DNA from 4 places in the Neobacillus sp. MER 74 genome. Region 1 is predicted to be linked to each of the others. Evidence: riboswitches for the same ligand, from Rfam matches in the RefSeq annotation. Region 1 holds a riboswitch; each other region holds the start of a gene.
The links. A riboswitch is a leader RNA that binds a small molecule or an ion and turns the genes downstream of it on or off. The one in region 1 is predicted to bind cyclic di-GMP.
Positions count from the first base shown of each region.

Region 2: it holds a riboswitch for cyclic di-GMP, as region 1 does, so the genes downstream of both, M3610_RS24840 (DUF3789 domain-containing protein) here and M3610_RS11250 (anti-repressor SinI family protein) in region 1, are expected to answer to the same signal.
Region 3: it holds a riboswitch for cyclic di-GMP, as region 1 does, so the genes downstream of both, M3610_RS23690 (hypothetical protein) here and M3610_RS11250 (anti-repressor SinI family protein) in region 1, are expected to answer to the same signal.
Region 4: it holds a riboswitch for cyclic di-GMP, as region 1 does, so the genes downstream of both, M3610_RS03345 (TadA family conjugal transfer-associated ATPase) here and M3610_RS11250 (anti-repressor SinI family protein) in region 1, are expected to answer to the same signal.

Region 1 is NZ_JAMAUV010000005.1:142,618-147,473, forward strand. Features, by position in the region: gene map (type I methionyl aminopeptidase) at 1-539, opposite strand, end outside; gene M3610_RS11245 (helix-turn-helix domain-containing protein) at 810-1,136, shown strand; gene M3610_RS11250 (anti-repressor SinI family protein) at 1,228-1,350, opposite strand; cyclic di-GMP riboswitch class I at 1,381-1,468, opposite strand; gene M3610_RS11255 (hypothetical protein) at 2,085-2,288, shown strand; gene hutH (histidine ammonia-lyase) at 2,523-4,049, opposite strand; gene M3610_RS11265 (DNA topoisomerase III) at 4,373-4,856, shown strand, end outside.
Region 2 is NZ_JAMAUV010000029.1:20,251-25,106, forward strand. Features, by position in the region: partial or broken gene M3610_RS24830 (dTDP-glucose 4,6-dehydratase) at 1-98, opposite strand, end outside; gene M3610_RS24835 (OmpL47-type beta-barrel domain-containing protein) at 224-2,551, opposite strand; gene M3610_RS24840 (DUF3789 domain-containing protein) at 3,000-3,110, opposite strand; cyclic di-GMP riboswitch class I at 3,159-3,243, opposite strand; gene M3610_RS24845 (ABC transporter substrate-binding protein) at 4,171-4,821, opposite strand.
Region 3 is NZ_JAMAUV010000025.1:10,246-15,101, reverse strand. Features, by position in the region: gene M3610_RS23710 (hypothetical protein) at 20-223, shown strand; gene M3610_RS23705 (NAD(P)-dependent alcohol dehydrogenase) at 280-1,320, opposite strand; gene M3610_RS23700 (MerR family transcriptional regulator) at 1,610-2,026, shown strand; gene M3610_RS23695 (alpha/beta fold hydrolase) at 2,213-3,064, opposite strand; cyclic di-GMP riboswitch class I at 3,257-3,340, shown strand; gene M3610_RS23690 (hypothetical protein) at 3,369-3,761, shown strand; gene M3610_RS23685 (zinc-dependent alcohol dehydrogenase family protein) at 4,197-4,856, opposite strand, start outside.
Region 4 is NZ_JAMAUV010000001.1:675,441-680,296, forward strand. Features, by position in the region: gene M3610_RS03340 (fumarylacetoacetate hydrolase family protein) at 1-82, opposite strand, end outside; gene M3610_RS03345 (TadA family conjugal transfer-associated ATPase) at 233-1,381, opposite strand; cyclic di-GMP riboswitch class I at 1,429-1,515, opposite strand; gene M3610_RS03350 (spore germination protein) at 1,765-1,986, shown strand; gene M3610_RS03355 (spore germination protein GerPB) at 2,004-2,234, shown strand; gene gerPC (spore germination protein GerPC) at 2,293-2,907, shown strand; gene M3610_RS03365 (spore gernimation protein GerPD) at 2,904-3,080, shown strand; gene M3610_RS03370 (spore germination protein GerPE) at 3,086-3,493, shown strand; gene M3610_RS03375 (spore germination protein) at 3,548-3,766, shown strand; gene addA (helicase-exonuclease AddAB subunit AddA) at 3,813-4,856, opposite strand, start outside.

The sequences.
Region 1 (4,856 bases):
ACATCCGGTTTCTCATGAATTACTGCGCCAATTCCGTGGCCAATAAAATCTCTTACAACCGAAAATCCTTCGCTTTCAACATATTTTTGAATTGCGTGCCCAATGTCTCCGATTCGATTACCGACAACGGCCTGTTCAATCCCTTTATACAGCGCTTCCTTAGTTACTTTTAATAAACGCTCCGTTTCCTCTGACACGTCTCCAACTGCATATGACCAGGCAGAATCAGCTAGCGCACCGTTGTAATTAACAACCATGTCTACCGTCACAATATCCCCTTCGTTTAAAGGTTCTTTCCTTGGAAAGCCGTGGCATATTTCGTCATTTATACTTGCACATGTCGCATATTCATAGCCCTTATAGCCTTTTTGTTCTGGAGTCGCACCTTTTTTCTTAAGAAATTCTTCCACAAAGGCATCAATTTCCCAAGTGGTAATACCTGGTTTAATCAATTTAGCTATTTCTTTATGACAGGCAGCTAGAATTTCCCCTGCCTTTTTCATTGCTTCTATTTCACGTTGTGATTTAAGGACAATCATTATTGTAGGGTCCCCTTCCTTTTTATTTATTTTTATGTATGCAAATCAAAATTGTTATTCGACTAAAAACATACCACTAATAAATTATAAAACATGCCGCAATAGGCAACACTTTTAATATAACTCTATCCTGATATTTTTTCAAAAATACTTTATCTATATTATTTCATAAAGTACATATTTTCCTTATTAATTTGTTCTTAATATGGTGCTTTCTTATTCTTTTTGATAGAATTAATGTAGAGTGAATAATAATTGGGTGTGAGACAAATGATTGGTGATCGCGTAAAAAAATTTCGCTTAGATAGAAAGATGTCACTTTCCGAACTTGCTGCTCAAGCAGGTGTGGCTAAATCTTATTTAAGTAACCTTGAAAATAACAAACAAGAGAATCCTTCTATAAAGTTTCTAGAAAAAATCGCTGTTGTTTTAAATATTCCTGTGGATCACTTGATACATGAAGAGATTAATAAAGAGGAACTAGATATTGATTGGATGAATCTAGTCAAGGACGCAATGAATTCGGGCGTTTCTAAGGAACAATTTCGAGATTTCCTTGAATTTAACAAATGGCGAATTAATCAAAATGATAAGTAGAAATAAAACAATCTTATTGAAAAAGAAAAGCATTCTACAAAAAAGTTATTTTTGTGTAGAATGCTTTTTTTGTACTTCCTTGTGTGTCTTATCATCTCTCTGTGACCAAGAAATCACGAACTGCTTCTATGGATAACCCTAAGTCCTTTGCTTCCAATATGAGTGCAATCCATTCCTGATCGATTACTTCAAATTCATTTTTCGTAATAACCACTATACTCACTCCTAAAATACAGAATGTATTCCAGGTAGCCCGGCCATCCTAGCAAAAAACCTGCCTTAGACCCTCGGCTTTGCGTCCCTGCTTTTCAACAGGTTTGCCTTTTTCTGACATTTAATAAAACTTAAGTCACTGAATTCGATAGGACAATTTACTTAATCGTTATTGATATTATATCTAGTCCTATTTTAGTTGGTTGTTGTAATTTGTCGTATTGATTAAATTTTCACACAATTAATTATAGCAAATTATACCATATTTCTACAAAAATATCCCAATTAAGACTTTTAATCCAAACACCATCTGTCAAAATAGTGAATTTTTGGAAAAAACCTTGTTGTTTATTCCCTCCGTTAACCAAAACCAAAATACTTTTCCAACATATAACTTAAATATTTGTCTAAACTATGAAAATTGGCATATAATGTAAAAAACAAAATTATTTTCTGAATATTATTAATATTATAGAATAGGTGGTGATTTCATACAATGACCTTTATCCATGTGTTGAATTTTTCAATTCCGATTGCATTTATTGTGTTTGCAGGGTATTTTTTGGATCGCATATGCAAGCCAGACTCCACCAAACAAAAAGCTGGTGAAGATTGAATCTATTAAAAGGATTCCTCTGTCATTCAGCTTTTTCTTTTTTGTGGAAGGAATTAAAAAAGTAATTATTTCACTCTGTTTCGGGAATGATACTTGCGTAGACGAAAGGAGTGTTGTAATTGGCACGTGGAGAACATTTTGAACATAAAAAGAAAAACCATCCAGGAAACTTCCCGGAAGGCAGTTTAACAGAAAAACACGCGAAAGAAGCTGTTGGTGACGAAGAATTCCTAGTTGTACGTGAAGCGTTTAAAAATCGTGTAGAAAACGAGGATGAGTATCGAGGAGATACTGCCCGATTACTAAATGATCAGACAGAATAAAAGGCGTGAGCATCTCACGCCTTCTTTTTATTAAGAAAAGCGCAAGCGCCCTGGTCAGCGGCGTATGGCCTGGAGCACTCCAACTGAGATAAAGGAAACACGAAGAGCCGGAGGCGCATTCGTGCTTGACTTATCGTAGGGCGGAGAGCGAAGGACACTAGCCGCTAGGGCGCTGGAGCTAAACAGTAATCTAAGTTCAAAAACTTATCTTTCTTATTTTTTAAGAATTCATTTTTAGAATTGTCCCTTTTCGATCCTTAAGTTTCTAATAAATGGTGAAAAATCGATTGACTTAAGCCAATAAGCAGCTTTTTCAATATCCTTTGAGAATACCCTATCTTGTTTAATGGATGCTACCTGTTCGCGTGCCTTGTCGTAAAACACTCTAGTATTTGCAGCCATTTTATCAATCCCGCGAATCTCCACGGCCTGCATCGCACATATTAGTTCAATTGCCACAACTCTTCGTGCATTCTGGATAATTTGATAGGCATGCCTTGACGCAATTGTCCCCATACTTACATGGTCCTCCTGATTAGCAGAGGATGGGATGGAATCAACACTGGCTGGATGGGCAAGTGTTTTATTCTCTGATACCAGTGCTGCTGCCGCATATTGCATGATCATTGCCCCAGATTGCAAACCAGGTTGAGGACTAAGGAATGCTGGTAAATCATTCAACTGCGGATTAACCAATCTTTCAATCCGTCTTTCCGAAATATTCGCCAGTTCAGCCACGGCAATTTTCATAAAATCCATTGCAAAAGCAATCGGCTGTCCATGAAAATTCCCCCCAGATATCACCTTTTCCCCATTATCAAAGATTAATGGATTATCCGTTGCCGCGTTCATTTCAATTTCTAATTTTTCTTTCACATAATCCAGAGCTTGCCACGATGCACCATGAACCTGTGGAATGCAGCGGAGAGAATAAGCATCTTGAACTCGTAACTCGCCCTGCTGTGTAGTTAATAAACTATCACTTAAATAACCACGGATTCTTGCGGCTGAATCAATTTGTTGTTTATAACCCCTAGCAACATGAACTTCTTCCGCAAATGCATCAATAATTCCATTTAACCCTTCCATTGTCATAGCTGCAATTAGCTCACTTTCATGTGCTAGTTGTTCAGCCTCCAAATACCCGATCACACCCATAGCTGTCATCGCCTGTGTCCCGTTAATAAGGGCTAGACCTTCTTTGGCCTCCAAGGTTAAAGGCAAAATTCCCTCTTGTTGGAGTGCGTCAAAAGCCGCCATTTGCTTCCCTTTGTAAAATACCTCTCCCTCGCCAATTAAAACCAGTGCAAGATGAGAAAGCGGGGCTAAATCACCGCTTGCCCCCAGAGAACCTTGCTGTGGGATAACAGGAATGATATCCTGATTTACTAACTCTAATAATTTTTCAATGACAACAGGTCTGACTCCTGAAAAACCCTTGAGGAGAGCGTTAGCTCGTAGAAGTACCATTGCTTTGGAAACTAATTCTGGAAAAGGTTCACCAACCCCGCATGCATGGGAGCGAATTAAATTAAGTTGGAGGTCCTGAACATCGTTTTTATCAATAAGGACGTCGCTGAACTTTCCAAATCCTGTCGTAATTCCATAAACTACTTTTGATTCAGAAACAATTCTTTCAACTGCTTCACGACTCTTCTTAACTGCTTCCATGCTCTCACTTGAAGCCATGATCTTTTGTTTTCGATATAAAACATCTTTCATCTGCTCTAATGTTAAACTTCCACCTGTCAGTGTTATCATATCGTCTCTCTCCTCTACCACTGTAGTATAATAAAGAAAGAGGCTGGATTCCGAATCTAATAGATTGGGAGTCCAGCCTCTTTTATGATGAATTGATTGAATTTTTTCAGATGCCTCATGGGTATCATTCCATTCTTTATTTAACTTAGTGATAATATTGTATGGTGTGATAAGCATATTTGTCAATTTAATTTCCAGAATTTTACGACGATAATACTTTAGCGAGATAATAAATGAAAGGAAAAATGCTTAGGTTACAAAATATCTTGAGATTCCGTTATACTATATACAGGTTAAAATGGATGTACCTGAAAGGAGTAACTATGAAATCTCTTGTACTTGCTGAAAAGCCAAGTGTGGCTAGGGAACTTGCCCGTGTTCTTGGCTGCAATCAAAAACATAAAAGTTATATGGAAGGCAATCAATATATTGTCACATGGGCACTCGGCCATTTAATTGAATTAAAAATGCCAGAACACTATGATACAAAATATAAAACCTGGAATTTAGAGGATTTGCCGATTATTCCACAAAAAATGGGCTTAATGGTTATGAAGCAAACCAACCATCAATTCCGTGCGATTGAAGCCTTAGCAAAACGGAAAGACATTAACGAATGTATCATTGCCACAGATGCTGGTCGTGAAGGTGAACTAGTTGCGCGCTGGATTCTTGAAAAGATTCGCTGGAACAAACCCTTAAAAAGATTATGGATTTCTTCGCAAACAGATAAAGCCATTAAAGATGGGTTCAAGCAATTAAAGCCTGGTAAACAATTTGAAAACCTTTACCATTCGGCCGTTTGCC
Region 2 (4,856 bases), on a different contig from region 1:
CATACGTTTATTATGCCCCAACCGATCCGTCACAAATTCAATTAAATCCTCGACCTCTCTAAGGTACGAATGATCGTTTTTACCACTTCCAAATTCGAGGGGGTTTGTCTGCAATAACCTGTGGTTTGACCTTAACGCATTAAATTTTAGCTTAGAGGGTCCGACCCCCACATTCCTAAAAAATCCTCTAAGGAAGATGTCCCTTAGAGGATTTTTTCATGTTTTACTTATTAGATTTATCATGCGGAACGGTTACAGTTACTGTTTTGGTTGCAATATTCCCAGCCTTGTCTGTGGCGGTATAAGTAATCGTATAAACGCGTCCGTTGCCATTTCCTAAGCGTTCTGCCCGAAGATCAAAAGAGTCCTTTGAATCTTTAATAGGAACTTGGTAATTGGCATTCTGAATATCATCTGGTTGGAGAGATTCATTACTTGTAATAGATGTTAGTACCAATGATTCTAAACCAGAAACGAAGTCATCTGATGTAATGGCAGCATTGATGGTAACCATTTTGTGATTTGGGGACCATAGAACCGTCTTATCCAGGGTTACATCTAAAGTTGGATCTGTTTTATCAATATTAATTTCTAGGGACTTCGGTTGTTCCATGTTTCCTGCTAAATCACTGCTTCGATATAACAACGTATTCTTACCTTCTGCAGAAATAGTAATTTCTCCGTTGTGGGTGTTCCATGTCTTCCCATTATCTAGACTATACTGGGTATCTGTTACTTTAGATAGGTTGTCATTAGCTGCAAGAGTTACATGAACATCTGCATTGAAGAAATTTTTTCTGCTTTCACTTTCTCTAATGGAAGCAGTTGTTTCCGGAGCCGTAGTGTCTAGTTTCAAATCAAGCGTTTGAACTTCCTCTGCATTACCGGCTTTGTCCTTACTTTGATAATTAATTTTATATTCTCCATCATTGGATAATCCAAATGTACCATTATATTCATTCCAGGCACCTTCACTATTAATCTTGTATTCTGTGCTAGAAACTCCTGAGCCGTTAGGATTATCTTCAGCCTTTAACGAAATCGAAACTGGCGTATTATACCAGCCATTATTCCCATTAGGAGTTGCAGGATCAACGGAAATCGATGTCGATGGGGCTGTTGCATCTTCCTCACTGTAGGATACGGCAACTCTTGAACTTTCCAATTTCCCTGTACCTGTCACTGAAACATAGATCGTTCCACCATTGCTGCCTAATTGGTTAATAGTAACGGTAGCGGAGGTTGAACCTGCTGTAACTGGCTGAGATTGACCTAGCTGTGTTCCATTGGTTTCTGAATTATATACCTTAACCACATCACCTTCAGATAGCCCGTTTACTGTTACGGTATCAGGGATACTTGAAGGATTATTGGACACTGTAACATTGCTGACATGTGGAGCAGAAGATGGCTGCTGATCTATGAACTTCATCACAGTAGCTTTCCCGCCATTTGCCCTATCCTGATAAGCAACTAATGTAGCACCATTATTGTCAAATCCAATGGAGGGATAATATATTTGATCATTAGAAAAGTTTGAAGTGCCTACCGTTTGCCAAGTTCCATTTGAAAATTTCTTAACCGAAGCTTTATATCCATTGGTCCCTTCCCCATAGGCAACATAAGGAATTCCTTGTTGATTGAAAGCAATCGAAATACCTGATATTCTACCATTGGATAGAGGCGTTCCTACCAGTTCCCAACTACCATCCGTGTATTTCTTCACTGTAGCTTTGTACCCGTTATCAATATCTCCATAAGCTAGGTAAGGAGTCCCTTGTTGATCCAATACGAAAGAGAACCAATCTGTTTCACCAGTTGGATCAGTTGAACCCACCACTTCCCATTTCTGACCGGTATACTTCATAACCGTGAGTTTATCTCCGTTTGTATAATCCTGATAGGCGACATATGGAGTTCCTTCTGGATCCAATAAAATGGTGGCATTCCTTGCTGAGCCTGGTGTAAAGCCAGGTGTTCCTACTACTTGCCACCCCCCATCGGTGGTATACTTCATCACAGTGACTTTCTCACTTTCGGCATAATCCCGATAAGCGATATAAGGGGTCCCATTTGCATTAATCGCGAGGGAAGTAGAGTTCACCCATCCAGTGGCGGGTTTTCCTACCTCTTGCCACCCCTCACTGGTATACTTCATCACAGTAGCGTTATAATTGTTTGCTCCATCTTGATAAGAAACATAAGGAGTCCCTGCTGGATCCAGTGCAAAGGATACAAAACTTGCAGACCCTTTGGAGAAGCCTGGATTCCCTACTGCTTGCCACGCTTGGTTTGTGTATTTCATAAGCGTAGGTTTGTAGTCATTTCCTCCATCCTGATAACCTACATAAAGCGTACCTTCTCCATCCATCAAAAGTTTGGTATTGTTAACTGATCCAGCAGAGAAACCAGGAGTTCCTACTGTCTGCCAATTTGCAGATACCGTTTCTGCCTGGACTACTTGAATGAACCCGATACTGCCTGGAATTAATGTGAAGGTACACATACCCGCAACAATTACCTTCGAAATACTTTTTTTAAATCTTTTCAATTATTCCACCCCAACCCTATTTGAGATTCTCACTTACAACAACTTCATCTACTCATATGTAACATAGTATTTTCTCCCTTAAAATATTAAATGTTAGGTCCTCCTCTCTAAACTTATTTCCAATAGATATTTCCATGATTTTTCCTCATTTGGGTATTTTAGTATATAGCGAGGATAATAGTATTATAGCATCAGTCTATTAGTCCTACGAAAAAAACTTTCCAACATATTTCGATAGTATCATTGTAGTTCTATCGACATATTCAGTTAAATCGTAAACAAGATGAAGTGTTTTTCGGAAATGAAGTGAGTGACAGGATGAACATAATATAAATCTAGTGCTGGACCCGTTCTCCCCTTCCGTTTTGTTTCACTATATGTAATTAACTTATTTCGAAAAATAAAAAACAACCCCAAAAGTTGAGGTTGTTTAGAAAACGCTTTCAAATTATCGTTGTGATTCAAGGAGTCGATCTCCCCGTTTAGCTGCAACCATAAGACTCATTACTGTAAGCATAGAGAACGATCCAACAAATAAGCCTGCAATAAAGATAACCATAGTGTAACCTCCCAGAGTATATTCATAATCCGTCGTAAGGTGATCATATTCGGCAGCTGGCTGGCATAGTTTTAGAACCTTAGCCCCTTTAGTTTTGCGCCTCCACTTTTCAATGGATTTGCCCTTTCGTACGAACTATGTGTTTTTATTGATAATATACTAATTGTTTCTAGTAATAAATAGAGCAATTAACCTATTTATATGTTAATAATCTGGCAATTGCAAACCCTTTCACACATGATTCTGTTCGACAATGCCATAAAATTTGTAACTATTCATCGAACGAATTAAATATAACCGTTCATCCATACATGGTTAAATAGTGATAAGCAACCTGTTTCGGAAGTGGAGTGATACATATGGCAGAGAAAGAAGATGGGAGAAATTTCGGCAGGGGCTGCCTTTGGGGGATTCTTTTATCCATTCCTTTATGGGGAATCGTCTATTTTATCCTACGTAAAATCTTTCACTAAGGAGAGGCACTCTCGTTCCAATTGAAAAATAGTAAATAATAGATTGGTCCCCCCCTTGACATAAAAAGTCTAATAAGTGAATCTGTCGAAATATTTTGCATGTTATTTGCATATTTCTACTTTATTCTCCATCAATATTTGGTTATCATATAAAAAAGAAAACTGAAAGCGTTTACAAATATACTAAAAAACGGAACCGTGCATTACCAGATTTATCTACAACTAACACTAGGAGTGGATTTCATGGACAAGCAAGGGAATCTTTTATTAGGATTATTGTGGGGGACGTCTTTAAGTGTTCCATTATGGTTTGCGTTTTTCGGTTGGATTAAATTAGTTATTCAAATGATTCATTAATAGTGTACATATCAATATAATATAATACGTTTTAATGTACTAGATTCCAGTTCGCTATTCCCGTTTTATGCTAGGTTTTCAAAAAATCCACCATAAAGCGGGAGGATTTAGCATACAAAAAATATTTCATCTTAGGTATGAGGAACGATGATAAGTTACGATATTTTTTCCTGATACGCTGTTACACCAAGTGCAATCGCCCCGGTTAGCAAATATGGAAATAACACAAATTAAAGTGGCTCACTTTTGAAGTGATCACTCTGGCTCAAATTAATATTGACAATTACACCTAAAGCAATCGGGGTAATATCTTGATCATTTAACTTGTTAACTAATGTTTTGAAATCAGCATACGTAGTTGGGAATTCATTGAACCCAGCTTTTGCTACCACATCTTTGTCATAGTAAATAATGCTTGTGAAGACTTTGTTTCCAGGAATCGCATATTGCTTACCATCAACGGCATAATCCTTTAGTGTATCAGCTGGAATGGTTTTATCCTTCCAGTGGTCAACGATATCATCGATTGGCATTAACACGCCGCCTTCTACTAATGGTTTAAGCTCAGCACCCGGCCATGTTTGAATCATGTCAGGTAATTGCTTACCTGCAGCTTGTGTTTTCAACTTTGTTTTATATTGATCCGGCGGAATAGATTCCATTTTTAACTTTATTTCTGGATGTGCTTTTTTGAATGCTTCTACTCGTTCTAGCATGACATCATTCTCTGGGCTATCCTCAGACCATGAATTCCAAAATGTAAGCTCCACCGAACCATCTGATGATTCTTGCTTGTCAGAATTACCTCCACAAGCAGCTAGTAAAAGGATGGATAGAACAATCGAAAGAGCAAAACCCTTTTTTAACCACTTTGATACCATTTTTATTCCTCCCCGTATAAATCTTCCTTTGAAAA
Region 3 (4,856 bases), on a different contig from region 1:
TTTATAAGGGGGATTAATAATGAAAAGGATTTGCATTCAATGTCAAACTGAAATGATAAACGATTGTAAAATAAATGTTGAATATGACTTATCTGGAATTACGATTAAACAAAAGCGTAAAGGACTATTCAAAAGTGCTTCTGCAAGGACTAAAGCATCTGTATGTCCAAATTGCGGTTTTGTGGCTCTTTATATTGAAGAGTACGAAAAATTTAATAAATAATTAATATAAAGGACGTCCAAAAAGCTAGACTTTTTGGACACCTTCATTTACACAACTTACATTGTACTAATGTCAATTACGAATCGATACTTCACATCTGAAGCTAAGACGCGTTGGTAGGCTTCGTCAATTTGGTCTGCGGAAATTACTTCAATCTTAGGAACAATGTTATGTTTTGCACAGAAGTCCAACATTTCCTGAGTCTCACGGATTCCTCCAATCATTGACCCTGCAAATGAACGGCGATGACCGATAAGGGAGAACACATTTAATGAAAGTGGCTCTGCTGGCGCACCGACGTTGACCATTGTGCCATCCAGTGCTAGTAACGAAAGGTAGGCGCTAATATCAATCTTAGCACTTACTGTATTTACGATAAGATCGAATGTTCCTGTAAGTTTTTGGAATGTTTCTGGATCGCTTGTGGCATAGTAGTTGTCTGCTCCTAATTGCAGGCCATCGTCCTTTTTCTTCAATGATTGTGAAAGAACGGTAACCTCAGCACCCATGGCATGCGCAATTTGGACAGCCATATGACCCAGACCGCCCAAACCAACAACCGCTACTTTCTTACCTGGTCCCGCCTCCCAATGGTTTAGTGGTGAAAATGTCGTAATACCTGCGCAAAGTAAAGGTGCTGCGGCATCAAGCCCAATGCTATCAGGAATCCTGACTACAAAGTTCTCCGTTACGACGATGTGGGTAGAATAGCCACCTTGTGTAGGCTCGCCGTATTTGTCGACACCAGCGTAAGTAGGGACATTTCCTTTCAGGCAGTATTGTTCCTCTCCTTTACGGCAGTTCTCACAATCCCCACAGGAATCAACCATACATCCAACCCCTACCCGATCACCAACCTTGTACTTTGTGACCTCTGCTCCTACTTCCGTGACAATTCCCGCAATCTCGTGACCCGGTACGAGTGGATAATTCACGGGGCCCCATTCGCCGTGCGCCGTATGGATGTCAGAATGGCAAATCCCTGCATATTTAATTTCAATCAGAACATCACGGGAATCAAGATCGCGTCTTTTAATTTCAGCCGCTCGAAACGGTTTGTCTGGACCATCAACAGCTCGTGCTTTAGCAGTTACCATTAATAAAACCTCCAATAATTTATATTTTTTCAAGAGGATTCACTTTAAACGAGACTCATTCATGTTCAAATTCCCCATCTATCATATTTACCCTCTTCTCTCCCCTTGCAAAACAATCTTAATCCTTAGAGTTAACTCTAGGTCAAGTAAAATAATCGAATAAATTTTAGCCTTTTAATTTCCCTTTTTATGTATACGTGACCTTTGACTTTAAGCATTTAGCATGCTAAAATCCTCCCTATCCTAGAGTTAACTCGAAGTGCATATCAAAAAGGATGGGAGATAAATGATGAAGACTTATTCTATCAGCGAAGTTGCAAAAGAATTAAACCTTACAGTATATACCTTGCGTTACTACGACAAGGAGGGTCTTATTCCTTTTGTAGAACGAACACCTAGCGGAATACGAATGTTTAAAGAATCCGATATCGGCGCTCTAAAAGTAATTGAATGTCTAAAATCCACTGGGATGCCGATTAAAGAGATTAAAAATTTTATTGATTGGTGTTCTGATGGGGATTCAACTTTGCAACAACGATATGACATGTTTATGGAACGAAAAGCGAATGTAGAAGCACAAATGGAAGAACTAAAAAAAACCATGGAAGTCATCGAGCATAAATGCTTATATTACAAGACTGCATTGGATGCCGGCACGGAAAATATTCATAAAAATGATAAAATAGAAGTTTCTACTATTAATTAGGGCTCACAGTATTGTGGGACATTTCTCCTTAAATGTTAATGTATTTAAAACCATCTAAAGAAAAAAAGCCGAGCATCCCAATTCAAACTAAGATGCTCGGCTTTTTCGATTGAAAATATTTAAACTAAACCTGCATAGCCACATCCTTGGTATCCATCCCTAATTCAATAGATAAAAAATTTCAATTTACCGAAGAAAATTCTCAATGACGGTAATTTGTTCTTTAGTATTTAATGCTGGGGCATGACCAAGTTTTGGAATCGTTACCATTTGACAGTTTGGTTTTTGCTTCATTTTTTCTGCAACATCGAGAGGTAGAACGTCGGATATTTCTCCTCGAATGAGTAATATTTTTGATTGAATTGCTTTCCAGTAGTTCCATAAGTTTAGATCTTCTGTGTGCTGAAATTGCAAAGCAATGTTTGGATCATAATCAGGACTCACTCCACCCTCATCTCTTCTTCTACATGAGTATTGGGTAAAATCATTCCACTCCTCTTCATTCGAAAGACCAAATGTGGTATAAATGGTTTGATAATACTTCTTTAATTCACTAAAGGTTTTAAATTGCGGTGGATTCCCTACATAGCTAATAATTCGTTTAATGCCTTCAATATCCTGTACAGCATTTTCAGAAGCACCTGCTCCAATGTCATTTAAAACTAAATGTGAAATCCGGTTCTGATGATTAGGCGTTCCAGCAATACGCATTCCAATGGCTCCACCCATTGAGGTCCCAACCCATCGGACCCGTTCGATTCCTAAATGGTCCAATAATTGAATCGCCAGGTTACTGTAGTTTTCAAAACAATAGTCCTTTTCAGGGGAAGAACTCCATTGGCTCAATCCCCGCCCAATTGTATCCGGACAAAGGATATAATAGTTTTGGGATAGATGGCGGGCTAAAATATCAAAGTCTCGCCCATTTCGAGTTAAACCGTGCCAACAAACCACAGCTGGTTTCTGTGGATCTCCCCATTCTGTAAAATGAACTTCCATTCCATTAATCATTTCAAACCTAGATCTAGGAGAAGACATAAAACCACCACCATTCATTTTTAATATTCCGACAATTAAATATTCGATTTACTGGCAAGAATCCCTTCTTCCACCTACTCACAATATCTTTGAAATGGGAATTTGTTTCCAATTTTTTTCATAAAACGTCGGTATTTGTAGAACTTTATTTTGTAATTTTTGAAAAAATTGTAATATAATTTACATATCGTTTATAGATAAAGGCAAACTTTTCGAAAGATTGGGACGCAAAGCTTCGGGTCTAAGGTTTAAAACTATGATGGCTGGGCTGCCTAAAATAGGACTTATTTTAGGAGGCTAGATTATGAAAAAAATCAATTTGGAATATGCAATACTAGATCAAGACTGGGGAGTTCAAGAACTAGACGATTGTATTCGTCTTCTTATTGATGTGAAATTAAATTTGGATAAAATGGACTTAGAGCCTGAAGTGAAGAATGCCTTCCCTTACTTTCATTTAATTGTTGATCTTTATCCAAACGGATATATTAACTATGAAATGTATCATCATTTTAGTAATTTAAAATTTAAAAGATTTTCGTTATATAGTTGCTGTGGACAAAAAGATGGAATGGTTTGTTCGTTCTTTAATCAATATGCAGCGGAAGTTTTTTGCGAAGTTCTAAAAAAAGAGGAGAAGATTAAGCACTTCTTTACTTGGCATCTTTCTAATAACAAAAAGAGTGTTAACCAATAATATTACAATGGTCCTGAATGGAGTTTTTTGATTTCTTAATATGATGGATGTTGTTAGAAGAGCTGCCAAAATTGGCAGCTCTGATTTTTCTATATAGCATCCTTTTTCCTTCAACCATATTTCAACAAAATAAAATTTTTATGAAGTTCCCTTTCATTTATTGAAATCCTGACAGCTAAGTCTTCCGTTCTTAAAACAAAATCTTTTACTCCAATAAATTCAGATTCAGCAATCAAATAGAATTGTGTTCCCTTTTTTAAACCTTTAAAGTTATTCTTTAACTTATATACCTTCATTATTTTAACTAGTTTCTCCCATAATCTTTATTAACACAGACATTTACACTTTTTTATTGCTTTTTTGAGTCTGCTATCAACAAAAATCCAGTAATGCTCTTCAATTAGAATCAAATCTTATTCTAGAAAAAATACAATTTTACCATTTATTTATCAATACAATCTTTCCAATTGCTTTATTAGATTCCAAAAAAGTATGTGCTTCATTTACTTGATCAAAATCAAAAACCGTTTCATCTACTAAAGGCTGAAGTTTCCCTTCCTCTACAAGATTCGTTACTTTTCGTAATATGTTCCCATATTCCTGCCTTTTTTCCTTATTCATAATTTTTAAAATCATAAAGGTAATATGTAATGATAGTGCCTTAGCATGCAGAGGTGACAAATCATGCGTTGAGCGCGCTGCGATGGATAATACGGTTCCGTAAGTGGCAGCAGCTTGGAAAGATCGATCAAGGTTTTCGCCACCGACCGTATCGAACACAATGTCAAACCCTTTACCATCTGTATGCTCTTTTACATACTCCTCCACTGACTGTTCTCGATAATTAATGGCCACATCTGCACCTAAACGCTGTCCAATGTTTAATTTTTCCTCAGATGAAGCTGTAGTATATACTTTTGCTCCAGCTACCTTTGCGAGTTGAATGGCGACATGACCTACCCCGCCTGTAGCTCCATGAATAAGGACCGTTTGGCCGTTTTGAATATTCGCACGATTATAAAGTGACTCCCATGCTGTAATCGTTACGAGAGGAAGCGCCGCTGCTTGTGCCATCGTTAAATTTTTTGGTTTAAC
Region 4 (4,856 bases), on a different contig from region 1:
TTAACAAAAGGACTGTGGCCTCAGTTTGGTCAAGCAATCCAACGAACAATTCATTGTTATATTCTAATGTCACAAATTTCACTCTTTTTCACCTCAATATGATTGTCTCACACTTATTATATTAAAAGAAATAACTCCCTCGAACAAATTTAATGAACAAAAAAGCCGAACCCTATTTAAAGGAAATTCAGCCCCTAACCATTCATAACTTAATGCCTCTTATTACCTGAGATTATTTAAACAATGACGCTGGAATATGAATCCCTGATGCCTCTAGGCGATCATAAAATTTGGGGCGGACACCAGTCGGTATAAGTTGTCCAATAATTTTCCCCTCAGAATTAATTCCTTTTTGTTTAAAGGAAAAGATGTCTTGCAGAACGATATTTTCTCCTTCCATTCCTTGAACTTCAGTAATATTGATAATTTTCCTTGTTCCATCCATTAAACGAGTTTGCTGGATAATCACATCGATTGCTCCTGCAATTTGCTCTCGAATGTCTTTAATAGAATTATTCAATCCTGCTAAAAGGACCATTGTTTCCAAACGGCTAATCATATCCCTTGGACTATATGAGTGCCCTGTAGCAAGTGAACCATCATGGCCAGAATTCATTGCCTGAAGCATATCAAGCGCTTCTCCACCACGGATTTCTCCGATAATAACACGGTCAGGTCTCATTCGTAACGATTTCTTGAGAAGCTCTCGAATCGAAATGGCTCTTTTACCTTTTATTTCGGAAGGTCGAAGTTCTAGTGAGATTACATGACCCTGTCCCAACTGAATTTCGGCTGCATCCTCAACCGTTACGATTTTTTCTTCATCAGGTATAAAATTGGAAAGGGCATTCAGAGTGGTTGTTTTACCAGACCTCGTACCACCGCTAACAAACATATTCAAGCGGGCTTTCACGCATGCATCTAGAAAAAATGCCATTTCCTCTGTCACTGTCCCAAAGTTGATTAGATCTTCAATTTTGTAGGGATCCTTTGAAAATTTCCTGATTGTAATGGCTGGTCCATTTAATGCAAGGGGAGGAATGAAGGCATTAACACGTAAGCCATTAGGCAGCCTAGCATCTACCATTGGCGAACTTTCATCGATTCTCCATCCAAGTGGGGCAAGAATTTTGTCTATCATTGTCTTGACATGTTCATTGTCACGGAATTGTATTGACGTTAATACCAATTTTCCTTTACGTTCACAGTACACCTGGTTAGGTCCATTTACCATAACCTCTGAAACATCTTCATCTAAAATAAGGGGATTTATGGGTCCAAAACAGGTTAAGTAGTCGATTAGTTTCCACCTCCATAAAAAAGAAATAGCCCCGCCTTTACCAAAGGGGGGATAGAATTCATAGAATATCCATAGATACATAGAACAACTATGCAGACATGAATATCCATTATGAAACACCCTAATCTTTCGGTAACTGGCTGGCTTAGTGTAAATGCACCTTAGCCCCTATAGCTTTGCGTCACTGATTTTCATCAGGTTTGCCTTTATCGAGAAACAGTGTTTATTTCCGACTGATCTCTTACTCATATAATAGTCCCTTTCTAAACAACCGAAAACCCAACTTATTTATTATTTTCTGTACAAGCAAATAGGTAATTATAACTATTTCTAATCGATCGTTCTACAAATGAATATTAAAAATCGTATACGATTCTTGATTTCAATAATTTTGGGCGTATCAATCACATTACCTTTACCCATACATAGGATGTAGAAGATACTATGAAAAAAGGGTGTTGAAAATGCCAGCAATTGTTGGAGTTGCACAGGTCATTACGCTTGGCAGCAGTTCTGTCTTCCATATTGGCGATGTATATAAAATTATGCCATTTTCTACCGCAAAAACATTTTCTGGCGCTGGTTCCTTTAACACTGGGGAAAGCTTACAACTTCAAAATAATGTAAGTTCCACTAATACAAGTGATTCAGATGTTTACGATCAAGGGATTGCACTTAATGCTTAATGAATGGGTGATTTTAAATGAACTTTTATATCCAGCAGTCCATTCAGATTAATTTCATAAAAATTGGCGGGATTACCAATTCCTCAGTCTTACAAATAGGTAGTGCTGGGATTATTAAACCGATGGCTCATTTATATAATACTGGCGGATTTACTGGACCTGCACCACAAACAATCAAATCTTCAGGCTCTTTATTAGGGACACCATCAGTTCCCCTACAAGCCGCAGTAAGAAAACAGGATAAATAGGCCGCCGATCTTATGATAATCAATACGTTTATTGGAGAAATAATTGTGAGGTGATTACATGTATCAGGATTATTCCCAATATCTTCAATGGCTGCAGATGTGTATTCAAGCTCAGGAGCAAAGAATTCAGTCTTTAGAGAGCACTCTCCAAAAAATGCAAGCAGAAATCAAACAATTATATGAAAAACAGGCCATCCATGTAGACAAAATTGAGTATAAATTTGATCAACTAAAGGTAGAGACTCTTGAAGGTACGTTAAACATTGGTCTAAATCCATCCGAATTAGCAGGAATTGAAGACTTTGCCGTACAAAATCAATCCTTATCCACCCCAATATCACCAAAAGATCAAATGCAAAGATCAATGAAAATCGAGGAAGCCATTTATAGATATTTAGAATCGGATTTACCTGCTATGGTGGAAGCTACTCAGAGAGAATTGAACGTTCTGCCAAATGACGAGTATTTAGCATTTATAAAACAAGACATCATTAAACAGCTTCCGAGTAGGATAGAACATCATTTAAACACCCATCCTGCGGACAATCGCACGATTGCAGATACCCCTTCAGATGATTTAATTATTGAAGCATTAAAGAAGGAGATACAAAACGGGGTAATGGTCTTTTTTAGTAATTTACCTGATAACCTGAAAGGGATGCATACAGAATGAACTTTGTAGTTTATAACCGTGAACTCTTTGTCCAAAACATCAAAATCACCGGGGTGGCAAGTTCCTCGTTAGTAATGGTGGGAGATACAGAAACAATCCAGTTAGCCTCTACTTTTGATACCCCTGCGGAATCATTAATTATAGGTCCTTTTGTTCCGCTATCACCGGAGTGAACAACATGCTGCAGAGAACCTCTTGTGTAGATACAATTAATATTAAAATCGTCTCTTTTTCCTCTACGGTACAGATAGGGGATTCCTGTATTATCAATGGTCTTTCAAGAGCACTCGCGGTCCAAAGGGAGAGCGAAGTGTTTTATGGAAATGAAGGGGATTTATCCTCTTACCAGGTCTATTCCGAACCTATTCCATTTCTCCCTATTAATGAATCTTTCACATATTCCCGTCAAAATCCTAACCCACTAATTAAGGTTGGCCGAATTGATATTACGGGGATATCTTCAGCTTCCCTCTTGCACGTTGGAAGCTGCAACCATGTTTCCATGGAAGCTAGAATTAAACATATTCGACAGTTATATCCCAGTCCTAGAAATAGCGAAAACGAAGGAGAACAGGGACAAAGATAAATGCATAAGTTACTCATAAGGATAAAAGTAACTTTTCTAAAAAGGATGTTTGTTATGCCAGCGATTATCGGTCCCGTCCAAATCGTTAACGTAGGTGGCGGTATTGTTCAATTTGGCGATACTGTATATATCTCTCCAAAAAGTGCCTCTAAGACAAATGCAGGCTCAGGTGCATTTAACACCGGGGGAATCGTCGTAACGAATTCTGGATTAAGTGGCACCAATGTACTTGATACGAACTTAATCGATCAGCCAATTGTGGGTAATAATTAAAAAAATGACATAAACCATAAGATGGTCTATGTCATTTTTTATTGAATTAATCTCTTTCAACCTTCAAAATATGAGCCCCATCAAAGAAAAACAAATACCGCTCATTGACCTTCCTTTTCCAGATTTGTTCAATTGCACGGGTATATAAGTTAATTTGCATCTTATAGCGGTTTTCAAGAATTGTCTTGGCTTGGTCAAACCCGCCTTTATAGCGATCAGTTATCCGATCTGACTTATAATCCACTAGAACCAGCCCATCTTCATCCTCTAAGATACAGTCAATAATCCCCTGAACAAACACAGATTCATCTTCCTCGTTCCAATTAGGATACACATCACGAGCATGCATGGAAAGTGTAAATGGAACTTCTCTGTTGAGTGTTTTAGCATTAAAGTATCTTCGCCCCAATTCGGAATCAAAAAAATGAATAATCAAATTTTTATCGATTACTGCAGCTTGTTCCAGGGTTAATAATTCATTATGGACCATCCATGTTAATTGTTCCTGAAGAGATTCTTGATTCACTGGCTTAGTTAAATCGACGTGCTGCATGACCATATGCATAGCAGTGCCTCGTTCGGCTGGGCTTAATTGCTTTTCCTGCATAAATTTAGGACGTTTTACTATTGATTTTTTAAAGTGGTTCACTAGATCGGTCCCACTTTGTTCATCTGCCATTTCCCTTTGTCGCTTTATTTCTGAAACAGATTGTTTCGAACGATGGCTTGCTGCATTCGAAAAAGAATATTCCCAATCTAAGCGGGCCCGAATTTCTTCAGCAAATGGTGACGCAGTCTCGACAAGTTCCCCTTTTTGTACTCGTTCAAGAAGTTGATTTTCTTCTAGTTCTTCTTCTGTTTCTTTCTGTTTCACCTCTTCAGCACTTAGCAAAGAGATTTTCCATAAAGAAGGGTGACTCGAGATATCTTCAGGTATGAGGGGATTTATCGTTTCTTTATTCCTTAATTCTTTACTGTCCTGATGACGAACAAGGGCGGGACCAATCCAATCAATATAGCTTGAAACTGCTGCCCGTTCGTAATCTTTCAACAGCCATTCAGTATTTGCTGCCACATCATTCCATTGGTC